Sagittula sp. P11: one gene and its partner. Each later gene encodes a partner of the first gene's protein in a complex. Links are inferred from orthologs where the notes say so. Each region holds a gene or a part of one and is shown in the gene's direction. Other genes may lie near its edges.

Region 1 (5,688 bases):
ACCGCAGGAAAAATCGACGGCGCGATGCCTTCTCAAGAGCAGTATCTGTCCGCTTTTCCAGACCGCGACTACGGCCAGTACGTCATGCGATCCGTAATGCGTCTCATGCCCGAGGCCTTGGTCGTCGGCGCCGTGATCGGAGCAGCCTATCAGCTTATCAGGTGGGCTTTTTCTCGCTGACGAGAAGCCGCGCCCGGCACCCGAGCACAGACCAAGCACCAGCCCCCTACGCATCCGCGATTCGGCGCCGCATCGGAGAGGTTAACAACCGGCCGTTTCGGACCCCCGAACCGGCCGGGACTCACCATAAGGAATGGTTAACGCGGCAGGGTTAACGCACCGCGCCCCGCGTTCAGGGAAGCACAGGCAAGGCTTACTTCGCCGCCGGTTCGAACACCGCGCCAAGGCCCTTGGGCGCGTCCGTCACCGCCTCTGCCACCGCGAGGCGGGCCATTTCCAGCACTGCTTCGCGTGTGTTCGCGACGGCGATGAAGCGGGCGTTGTGGCAGAACTTGGCGCCTTTGACGCCGCTCGCCGCCTCCAGCGCGCCGTCGGTCAGGCCAGCCCAGCTTTCCGGCAGATCTGCCCGCGATTCAAAGGTGTTGGAGCCTTTTCGGATGGTGTTCAGCGCCCAGTCGCCGTCGCGCGGATGCACGACGAACAGCAGGTTTTCGGCGCCCGCCGCCTCGATGGCGCCGCGGAAGGGCATGCCCATGGGCAGCTCCAGCACGCGGGAGGCGCCGGCCTCCGCGATGGCGGCCATGACCATCGCCTCTGCCCGCCGTTTGGCCGCCTGGCCGCGCACCGCCGCTTCGACGAAGGCGCGGGCGACCGTTAACGAATCCATGAACGCGCGGTCATCTGCCCCGGGGCCCCGGTCGTCGAACACCGGCTTCAGCGTTTCCAGAAGCACCGGCAGGGTCATCCCCGCCAGTGGCCCGGCCACCGACGGCTCCATCGCGCCGTTGTCCAGAAGGTCCACGGGCAGGACGAATTCCCTGTCGAAACAATGGTGTATCTCGTCCACGTCGGCCTCGGGCACGCCCAGCGCGCAGAGGTAGCCGTGGCCGAAGTGCTTCCAGATCAGACCGAAAGAGCTATAGGGCGCGCCGTCCTCGCGCTGCGGCACGGGGCGCTGGTGGTGGTCGAAGATGCCCGCCTCGGCGTCGTAGACGCGGCCGACGTCGTAAACGACCCGCCCGGGCGCCGGAGAGATCCATTCAACATCCCGTGAGCGCACCAGTTTTGCGTTTGGAAACAAGCGGGTAAGCACCACCGTCGACAGCAGTTCGTCGGCGTGGAAGCCCCCGGAGTGGGTGACGAGATGAGTGGTGTCCATGGCGAGGGTGCTCCGCTAAAGCATTGGATCGCTTCGGAAAATGCCGGCGCCCCCGCCCGCGGTGAAGACGCTCAGTGCGTCCAGGGCGCCCGGCGGTCGGACGCAAAGTTCTCCGCATACCCCCGCGCCCGGATGTTCACCTTCCGCTTCTTCGGCTCCATCACCATCGCGTCGATGCCGTGTTCCTTGGCGTAGGCCAGCGCCGCTTCCTTCGTCTCGAAGCGCAGGCGCACCTGGCTTTGCGTGTCGGCGGAGGAGGTCCAGCCCATCAGCGGGTCGATCGACCTCGGGCTGTCCTGCACGTAGTCCAGATACCAGTGCTTCGTCTTGCCCTGCCCCGAGGACATGGCCGTCTTTGCCGGTTGATAGATGCGAGCCCGCATTTCCACACCTCCATGAATCACAACGGTTATCCGGGATTCCGCGGCGAAGGGCAACATGCTGCGCCGCTCCAATTGTCACAGTGAGCGCTGGCCGGGACAAGGATCGGACGACAAGCAGGCTCAGGTGTCCGACCGGAGACACAGGGAGCGAGGGGTGGGTTCGTGGCACCGGGCCACCGAGCGCTGCTTGTCTCCTTCAAAGCTACATATCAGCTTTCGGTTTTGGCAAATGCTTCCTTTGTGGCAGCCGGGCAGCGCGACACGGGCGATCCGCCGCCAGTCCGCTATTTCCCTTTGTTATCAGATGGCCCTTTCAATCCGCGCCAGAAGGTGCTGCGACCAAAGTTGGTAGGCAGGCGAGCAGTGGATCAGCAGTTCGCGCATGTATTCGGCACTCTGCGAACCCTGGTGCGGCCCCGCCAGAGACACGCGTGTCAGCCAACCGACCCGAAACAGACCACTCTCCCTGACGTCTTGCAGACAGTTATTGTCAGCATCGGACTGGCGCGAGGCCGCCCTGCGACTTACGTTGCACTGCAGCGACACGACCGGCGCTGGACAACCGGGGTCGCGCACAGGAGACCCCGATGCACAACAATTCGCCGCAACAGATGCCCATGATGCATGCCGCCGCGCCGGATGTGCGCACCCGCGAAAAGCTCGAAGGCGGCAAGCGGTTCGTCATGCAGACCACCTTCTCTCCGGCGGGCGACCAGCCGACCGCCATCGCGGAACTTGCCGGCGGCATCGATGAGGGCGAGCGCGACCAGGTGCTTCTGGGTGCGACGGGCACCGGCAAGACCTTCACCATGGCCAAGGTGATCGAACAGACCCAGCGCCCAGCGATCATCCTCGCCCCCAACAAGACACTGGCCGCCCAATTGTACGGCGAATTCAAGGGGTTCTTTCCGGACAACGCGGTCGAGTACTTCGTCAGCTATTACGACTACTACCAGCCGGAGGCCTACGTCGCGCGGTCCGACACCTATATCGAGAAGGAAAGCCAGATCAACGAACAGATCGACCGGATGCGCCACTCGGCCACCCGGGCGCTGCTGGAACGCGACGACGTGATCATCGTGGCGTCCGTGTCCTGCATCTACGGTATCGGTTCGGTCGAGACCTACGGGGCGATGACGCAGGACCTGTTCGTCGGCAAGGAGTATGACCAGCGCAAGATCATGGCCGACCTCATCGCGCAGCAGTATCGCCGCAACGATCAGGGGTTTTCGCGCGGCACCTTCCGGGTGCGTGGCGACGTTCTGGAAGTCTGGCCTGCCCACCTCGAGGACCGCGCATGGCGGCTGTCCTTCTTCGGCGAGGAACTGGAAGGGCTGACCGAATTCGATCCGCTGACCGGCACCAAGACCGACAGTTTCGAGCGCATCCGCATCTACGCCAACTCACACTACGTCACACCGCGTCCGACGATGCAGCAGGCGATCCAGGGCATCAAGAAGGAGTTGCGCCAGCGGCTCGACCAGCTTGTCGGCGAGGGGAAACTGCTGGAGGCGCAACGGCTTGAGCAGCGGACGAACTTCGACCTGGAGATGCTGGAGGCCACCGGCGTCTGCAACGGGATCGAGAACTACTCGCGCTACCTGACGGGCCGCGCGCCGGGCGAACCGCCCCCCACCCTCTTCGAATTCATCCCCGACAACGCCATCGTTTTCGCCGACGAATCCCACGTCTCCGTGCCGCAGATCGGCGGCATGTATCGCGGCGACTACCGGCGGAAATTCACGCTGGCGGAACACGGTTTCCGCCTGCCGTCCTGCATGGACAACCGCCCCCTCAAGTTCGAGGAATGGGACGCGATGCGCCCGCAGTCGATCTTCGTCTCCGCCACCCCCGCCGCGTGGGAGCTGGAGCAATCGGGCGGTGTGTTCTCAGAACAGGTGATCCGCCCCACCGGCCTTCTGGACCCGCAGGTGGAGATCCGGCCGGTGAAGATGCAGGTCGACGACCTGCTGGACGAGATCCGCAAGGTCGCGGCAAACGGCATGCGCACCCTCGCCACAGTGCTGACCAAACGCATGGCCGAGGACCTGACGGAGTACCTGCACGAACAGGGCATCAAGGTGCGCTACATGCACTCCGACATCGACACCATCGAACGGATCGAGATCCTGCGCGACCTGCGCCTTGGCGCGTTCGACGTGCTGGTGGGGATCAACCTGCTGCGCGAGGGCCTGGACATCCCGGAATGCGGGCTGGTGGCCATCCTCGACGCCGACAAGGAGGGCTTCCTGCGGTCCGAGACCTCGCTGATCCAGACCATCGGGCGGGCGGCGCGGAACGCCGATGGCCGGGTCATCATGTACGCCGACCGCATGACCGGATCCATGGAACGCGCTATCGGAGAGACCAACCGCCGCCGCGAGAAGCAGATGGCCTACAACGAGGAACACGGGATCACGCCGGAGACGGTGAAGAAAAACGTCGACGACATCCTCGCCGGACTCTACCAGGGCGACACCGACCAGTCCCGCGTCACCGCGAAGATCGACCCGAAGCGTCAGGGCTCCAACATCGCCGCTGTGCTGGAAGGCTTGCGGACGGATATGCGCAAGGCGGCGGAGAACCTCGAGTTCGAGGAGGCCGCACGTCTGCGCGACGAGGTCAAGCGGCTGGAGGCGGTAGAACTGGCGGTGACCGACGACCCGCTGGCCCGACAGCAGGCGGTCGAACGGGCCTCCGAAGAGGCAACCAAGGCCAAGGGCCGCTCGACAGCAGGGCGTCCCGGCCAGCGCGGCGGGAACGTCAAGCGACGCAAGCGGTAGGCCGAAGGGGGCTTCCGGGCGGATTGAACCGTCGTTTTTCGCAGCCGTGCGGGAGCGGGAAGACACATTCGTCCAAAGGCCCGGGAACACTCAGGGGATGCAAGCGCTGCCGCATCCCAAGCACCTATGGCAACAAGCCGCCAGCGGCAAAGAATCCCTTGCAAGACCACTTGAAAAGATGCGCCGCCATGTCATCTTCGTGTCATCCGGGCGCGAGGCTCCGCCCGGCGGCTGCAAGCGCGGGGATCGCGCCTAGAGCGCCATCCTCCCTTCGGGCAAACCCCATGCGTTTCACGCTTATCGCGGCTCTGGCCGCCCTCGTCGCAGGTCCGGTCCTCGCCGATCAGACCATTGGCACCGTCCACAGCTGGACCCCGGCCACCCATACCCTCGTCCTGACCGACAAGACGGTCTGGACCCTGCCGGCGGACCTGCTGGTTCCGGCCGACCTCGCCACCGGCGACCGCATCGACATTTCCTTCCAGTGGAAGGGTGACGACGGCCTTGGCGCGATCCATTCCGTTGCCCGCGTGGCCCCGGCAGATGCGGCCGCCAAGCGCAGCGGTATCTGACATCAGACCCGAGAGGGGCCCCGACCGGGGCCCCGCGACGGCGGCCGACCAGCGCCGCACCCGCCGGGCCCTTAGGCGGCAAACAGGGCGGCCCGTGCCAAGTCTGAGCCGCCTCCGCCCCCTTCCCCCGAACAACCACACGAGCGGCCCTTCGCGCCCGCCAAAAGCCGGTCTGAGCGGGCTTGACGCACGCCTGGCACGCACGGCCCCGCCTTACCAATTTTGACGTCGAGGGAACCCGATGGGCGCGAGCACGTTGTCTCCCCAGATAGCTAAACGGGAGCTGAACCAATGGAATATGGTCTTCTGGGTCTTCTGATCCTCATCGCCGACATCTACGCAATCTACCAGACTCTGACCTCTGGCGCGTCCACGCTCGCCAAGATCGTCTGGACCCTCGCCATTCTGATCCTGCCGGTTCTCGGCTTCATCGCATGGCTGGTGGCCGGTCCGCGTGGCGGCGCACACGCCCGCATCTGACCGCAGGTTCAACGGCACGAAAAAAGCGGGTCCCTTTCGGGGCCCGCTTTGCTTTTGTCCGGTACGAACGTCTCAGCCGATGATCGCGTTCAGCGTCGGCGAGGGGCGCATCACCGCGGCGACCTTTTCCG
Region 2 (5,764 bases), 1.1 Mb from region 1 along the record:
CCGCACGTCCACGGCACGGGGCGGATAAAGTTGGAACCACCCCTGCCCGCCGGTCAGCGGGCCGATCTCCTCGGGCGTGGCGGTCGCCACGGTAGACAGCGTGTAGGGGAGCCCGGCCTGCGTGGCGCCCCCGGCCAGCGTCGCCTCCGCGCCCGGCCACAAAAGGCCCGACTGCCCGACCGGCGCCACCCCGAAGGGCAGCGGATGGGACACGCCCAGAAGCTCCGTGGCAAGGTCCGGCGCCACTTCCCCGTCGAGGATCGAGGGCATGAACCCGACCCGGTCCAGCGCCGCACGGTTGCGCCGGGCGGTCGCCCCCGTTCCCGTCGCGGTGTCGAGATAGGCCCAGGCAAAGCGCGGCACGCGGCGCCGCGCACGCGCTCTCAGGTCGGCCACGGTCATGTATGTCTGCTGCGGATCCATGGCCCTTGTCTCGCCCGAAATCCCCGCCCGCGCCAGCCCCCGCCGCATTCTCCGCAAATGTTCAGTTTATTTTAAGCGCGATCGCCGAGGCTCTGCCCCGAGCGTTCCCGAACACCGGAGTAGACCATGCACGCGATGCTGTTGGACAGTGACATTCCCCGCCTGGACCGCCTTCAGATCGCCTTCCTGGAGGCGGGCATTCACGTGACCGGCTCCGGCAGCATCTCGGTCGCCGAATGCTGCCTGCGCCGCGCCGTGGCCGACGTGCTGCTGGTCGACCTCGACACCGCGGGCGCCTACCTGCCGGAAATCGTGACGCTGGCGGAACGCCGCAATCCCCGGCTGGTCACGCTGTTCCTGTCGGACGCCGTCTCTGCCGCGACCGACCGCTGGTCCGACCGCTTCGGCTCGCTCCACTGCGTGCTCGAAGGCGTGTCCGAGGCGGGGCTGGTCGCCCGCATGGCCCGCGCCTCGCTCGCCGGGCGCGCCCGGTGTTCGGAGGTCGCGCAGAAGGCCGCGGCCGAGGTGCGCGCCGCCGCCGAACAGACCACCCGCCAGCGGGCGGAGGCGGCCCGGTCGCAGACCGCCGCCGCAGACACGCCGCCGCAACCCCGGCCACAGGACATGACCGCCGCCGCGCAGCCCGTTCACCACGATCCCTCCGTCGCCGCGCGAGAGGCACACCTGAAGCAGCAGACCGCCGCCATGCGAAGCACCATCGCCCCGCAGTCCGACACACCCGTCCCGCAGACGGCAGAGACCGAACAAACTGCGGCCCAGCCCCCCCAGCCGAACCACTACCCGGCGATTCGCATGCACCCGGCGCTCGCCGCCCAACGCGCCGCCGAAGCCGAGGCCCGCAACTCCGCCGCACGGAAAGACGCGCCGGCACCGGCCACACGGCCCACAGTCCAGCCCGCGCCAGCCTCCATCCAGCCGCTGCGCGTGCAGCCCGCCGCTGCCGCCGTCCAGCCGCTCCGCCCGCAGCCTGCGCCCGCGGCGCCACGCGCCTCCGCACCGGAAACGGGGGGCGCCGACGACACGCCGCGGCCCGTCTTCCAGACCTCCCGGCGCAGGCTCGGCGTGACCTCAGGCGCGCTGATGTCCGCCTGACCCAAGAAAACCCGCGGAACACAAGGCGAACACACCTTCCCCTTCCGGCGCCCCGGCGTTAGATTGACGCCATGAGCAGCTACGACGAATTCGACGCATTCGAGGCGTCTTCGCTTTCCGCCCGCGCCATGGCCGCGCGCCCGCACCCCTATCTGGACGAGCTGAACCCGGCCCAGCGGGAGGCTGTCGAACATCTCGACGGGCCGGTCCTGATGCTGGCCGGGGCCGGCACCGGCAAGACCAAGGCGCTGACCGCCCGCGTGGTGCACCTGCTGAACACCGGCCGCGCCCGCCCGAACGAGATCCTCAGCGTGACCTTCACCAACAAGGCCGCGCGCGAGATGAAGAACCGCGTCTCGAACATGCTGGGTCAGGTGGTGGAGGGGATGCCATGGATGGGCACCTTCCACTCCATCTGCGTGAAGCTGCTCCGCCGCCACGCCGAACTCGTGGGGCTGAAGTCGAACTTCACCATCCTCGACACCGACGACCAGCTCCGCCTGCTCAAGCAACTGGTGCAGGCGCATGGCATCGACGACAAGCGCTGGCCCGCCCGCCAGCTGGCCAACATCATCGACGGCTGGAAGAACCGCGCGCTGACGCCCGACAAGGTGCCCGCCGCCGACGCGGGCGCCTACAACCACAAGGGCCCCCGCCTTTACGCCGAATACCAGGAACGCCTGAAGGAGCTGAACGCCACCGACTTCGGCGACCTGCTCCTGCACATGGTGACGATCTTCCAGACCCACCCGGACGTGCTGGAACAGTACCAGCGCTGGTTCCGCTACATCCTCGTGGACGAGTATCAGGACACTAACGTCGCGCAGTACCTCTGGCTGCGGCTGCTGGCGTCAGCGCACAAGAACATCTGCTGCGTGGGCGACGACGACCAGTCGATCTACGGCTGGCGCGGCGCCGAGGTGGGCAACATCCTGCGGTTCGAAAAGGACTTTCCCGGCGCGCATGTGGTGCGGCTGGAACAGAACTACCGCTCCACCCCGCACATCCTCGCCGCCGCCTCCGGCGTGATCCGGGGCAACTCGAACCGCCTCGGCAAGGAGCTCTGGACCGATCGGCAGGAGGGCTGGAAGGTCCGCCTGATCGGTCACTGGGACGGCGAGGAAGAGGCGCGCTGGGTCGGCGAGGAAATCGAATCGATGCAGAACGGCACGCGCCGGATGCGGCCGTTCAGCCTCGACGAGATGGCGATCCTCGTCCGCGCCTCGCACCAGATGCGCGCCTTCGAGGACCGCTTTCTGACCATCGGCCTGCCCTACCGCGTCATCGGCGGCCCCCGCTTCTACGAGCGGATGGAGATTCGCGATGCCATGGCCTACTTCCGGCTGGTGGTGTCGCCCACCGACGACCTCGCGTTCGAGCGGATCGTGAACACGCCGAAGCGCGGCCTCGGCGACAAGGCCCAGCAGACCATCCAGCGCATCGCCCGCGAAAACGGCGTCTCCCTGCTGGACGGCGCGGCGCTGGCGGTCGAGCAGAAGGCCATCACCGGCAAGGGCGCCAAGGCGCTGGGACAACTGGTGGCCGACCTCGCGCGCTGGGGCCGGATGACCCGGGCCACGGTCGCGGTGGACAGCGACGACGACGTGATCGACGACCTGGCCCAGCCGATGAATGCCCGGCCGGAGGTCAGCCACGTCGAGCTGGCGCAGATCATCCTCGACGAATCCGGCTACACGGAGATGTGGCAGAACGACAAGACGCCGGAGGCGCCGGGCCGGCTGGAAAACCTCAAGGAACTGGTCAAGGCGCTGGAAAGTTTCGAGAACCTGCAAGGTTTCCTCGAACACGTCAGCCTTGTCATGGACAACGACACCGACGAATCCGGGGCCAAGGTCTCGATCATGACGCTGCACGCCGCCAAGGGGCTGGAGTTCCCCGCCGTCTTCCTGCCCGGCTGGGAGGACGGCCTCTTCCCCTCGCAGCGGTCGATGGACGAAAGCGGCGTTAAGGGGCTGGAGGAAGAGCGCCGGCTCGCCTACGTCGGCATCACCCGGGCCGAGGAATGCTGCACCATCAGCTTCGCGGGCAACCGCCGGGTGTTCGGCCAGTGGCAGTCGCAGATGCCCTCGCGCTTCGTCGACGAGCTGCCCGAGGAACACGTGGAGGTGCTGACGCCCCCGGGCCTTTACGGCGGCGGCGGGTTCGGCGCGGCGCAGGGCGGGTTCGGCGGGGCGTCCTCGACGCTGGAAACCCGCGCGGCAGAGGCGAATGTCTACAACTCGCCCGGCTGGAAGCGCCTGCAGGCGCGCTCCGGCGAACGCCCGGTCAGCCAGCCGCGCGAATCGAAGACGCAGGTGATCGACATGCAGGCGGTCTCGGCCTTCACCGTGGGCGAACGCGTGTTCCACCAGAAGTTCGGCTACGGCGCCGTCACGGGGATCGAGGGCGACAAGCTGGAGATCGCCTTCGAGAAGGCCGGGACGAAGAAGGTGGTCGCCCGATTCCTCTGCGCCGCGGACGACATTCCGTTCTGATCTGGTCTGACCTGATGCCGGGCCGCGCGGGCCTCCGGGGCCGAAATCCGCGCAACCGTGCCTTCGCCTGTTCGCAAGCGCCGCGCGGCGTGCTATCCCGTTGCCCACGCTCACATTCAGGGAAGTCCCGTGCACCGCAAGACACCGCTCCGGATCGCCGCCGCGCTGGTCCTTTGCCTTCTGTCCGGTCCACTGGCCGCGCAGGACCCGGTGGTCAACTTCGCGCCCGAAGACGCGGACATGGCCGCCGCCATCGAGGAGGCGCGCAGCAATCTCGACTTCGTCCTGGCCCGGCTGGCGACGGAGGATGGCGGCCTGCACCCGGCGCTGAACCTCAAGGCACGGCTGCCCGTCAATCACTTCGACGTCGATGACGAGGTCATCTGGGTCGAGAATTTGGCCCTTGCCGAGGACGGCACCTTCACCGGCCAGCTCGCCAACGATCCCGCCTACCTGCCCGGCCTGACGCTGGGCGACAGCGTCAGCTTCGGGCGCGACCAGATCGCCGACTGGTCGGTGCTGTCCACCGACGGGCGGATGTACGGCCATTACACCACCCGCGTGATGCTGCCGCACCTCTCGCGGGCCGAGGCGGAACAGGTGGGCGATCTGCTGTCGCCCGATCCGATCCCCGAGGCCTGGCGCTGAACAGCGGGCTATCCTGCACGAAACACGTCGCTTTCGGCACGAAACGCCCGGCACAAGGGCATTCTGCGCCGGATTTCCGCCCTCGCCTTCCGCGCCGCCAGCTTCTACCTTGACCGCAGTGCTTCGAAACGGACAGCTTGCGACACCATGGAGAAACTCAACGTAACCGCGGCCCGCATGGTCGCCGCCGCCCGCGCCCGCATCCCCGAAATCGGCACGGCCGAGGCGATCGAGATGCTCAAGGACCCGGACGTCGTCTTTGTCGACATCCGCGATGTGCGCGAACGGCAGAAGCTGGGCTACATCCCCGGCGCCGTGCACGCGCCGCGCGGCATGATCGAATTCTGGGTCGACCCGGAAAGCCCCTACCACAAGCCGGTCTTCGCGCAGGAGGGCAAGCAATACGTCTTCCACTGCGCGTCCGGCTGGCGCTCTGCGCTGACCGTGGCCACCCTGCTCGACATGGGGTTCGACGCGGCGCACCTGCGCGACGGCTTTTCGGACTGGGTGAAACAGGACGGCCCCGTCCAGAAGGACGACTGATGGGCCTGACCCTCGCCGCCTTTGCCTTTCTCGTGCCGGAATACGACGCGGGCATCGCGTTCTTCCGCGACACGCTGGGATTCGAGCTGAAGGAAGACACCGACATGGGCGGCGGCAAGCGCTGGGTCCGCGTCGGCCGTCCCGGCCACTCCACCGAGATCCTGCTGGCCCGCGCCGTGGGAAACCAGCGCGACACCATCGGCCAGCAGGGCGGCGGGCGCGTCTGGCTGTTCCTGCACACCGACGACTTCGCCCGCGACCACGCCGCCTTCACCGCGAAGGGCGTGATCTTCGACGAAGCGCCGCGCCACGAACCCTATGGCACCGTCGCCGTTTTCCGCGACCCCTGGGGCAACCGCTGGGATCTGATCGAACCGAAGGCACCCGCCGCCTGACCGATACCCGTTTCCACCTGTCAATTCTGTCAGGTGAGGGAAAACCGGACTGCCCTCCGCCCGCGTCCCGCGCAACAGTGCGGCCATGGAACATTTTGATGGCGCGGCCGTTGCGGCCACCGAGACATTCGTACCCGCACGGCTTTT

The links.
Region 2: the proteins of uvrB (region 1) and CDO87_RS01825 are in contact, whole or in part, in a crystal structure (PDB 7EGT), measured with the Thermus thermophilus proteins. The link is inferred for Sagittula sp. P11 from one-to-one orthologs. Residues at the interface, in WP_096411307.1 of Thermus thermophilus: Glu23, Leu25, Arg26, Asp27, Gly28, Glu29, Arg30, Phe31, Arg55, Glu326, Asp327, Phe328, Glu379, Ser382, Gln383, His398, Gly400, Arg401; in WP_096412145.1 of Thermus thermophilus: His654, Arg656, Phe657, Gln666, Asp668, Glu669, Lys680, Arg681, Leu682, Ser683, Lys685, Tyr686, Ala687.

Annotation. Positions count from the first base shown.
Region 1 is NZ_CP021913.1:1,484,079-1,489,766, forward strand. The notes cover bases 1,949-4,907. They hold uvrB (excinuclease ABC subunit UvrB), read left to right. Parts: upstream 1,949-2,309; coding sequence 2,310-4,505; downstream 4,506-4,907. Other genes in these bases: CDO87_RS07295 (hypothetical protein), read left to right, coding at 4,790-4,907. Outside these bases: CDO87_RS07275 (hypothetical protein), read left to right, coding at 1-180; CDO87_RS07280 (MYG1 family protein), read right to left, coding at 374-1,339; CDO87_RS07285 (ETC complex I subunit), read right to left, coding at 1,411-1,722; more of CDO87_RS07295, read left to right, coding at 4,908-5,077; CDO87_RS07300 (PLD nuclease N-terminal domain-containing protein), read left to right, coding at 5,369-5,557; CDO87_RS07305 (NADP-dependent isocitrate dehydrogenase), read right to left, coding at 5,630-5,688. UniProt on the Escherichia coli protein: The UvrABC repair system catalyzes the recognition and processing of DNA lesions. A damage recognition complex composed of 2 UvrA and 2 UvrB subunits scans DNA for abnormalities.
Region 2 is NZ_CP021913.1:376,034-381,797, forward strand. The notes cover bases 1,285-4,319. They hold CDO87_RS01825 (ATP-dependent helicase), read left to right. Parts: upstream 1,285-1,607; coding sequence 1,608-4,031; downstream 4,032-4,319. Other genes in these bases: CDO87_RS01820 (hypothetical protein), read left to right, coding at 1,285-1,536; CDO87_RS01830 (YegJ family protein), read left to right, coding at 4,161-4,319. Outside these bases: CDO87_RS01815 (alpha-hydroxy acid oxidase), read right to left, coding at 1-471; more of CDO87_RS01820, read left to right, coding at 550-1,284; more of CDO87_RS01830, read left to right, coding at 4,320-4,679; CDO87_RS01835 (rhodanese-like domain-containing protein), read left to right, coding at 4,827-5,222; CDO87_RS01840 (VOC family protein), read left to right, coding at 5,222-5,617; CDO87_RS01845 (LuxR family transcriptional regulator), read left to right, coding at 5,703-5,764. UniProt on the Escherichia coli protein: A helicase with DNA-dependent ATPase activity. Unwinds DNA duplexes with 3'-5' polarity. Translocates on single-stranded DNA with 3'-5' polarity. Initiates unwinding more efficiently from a nicked substrate than double-stranded DNA.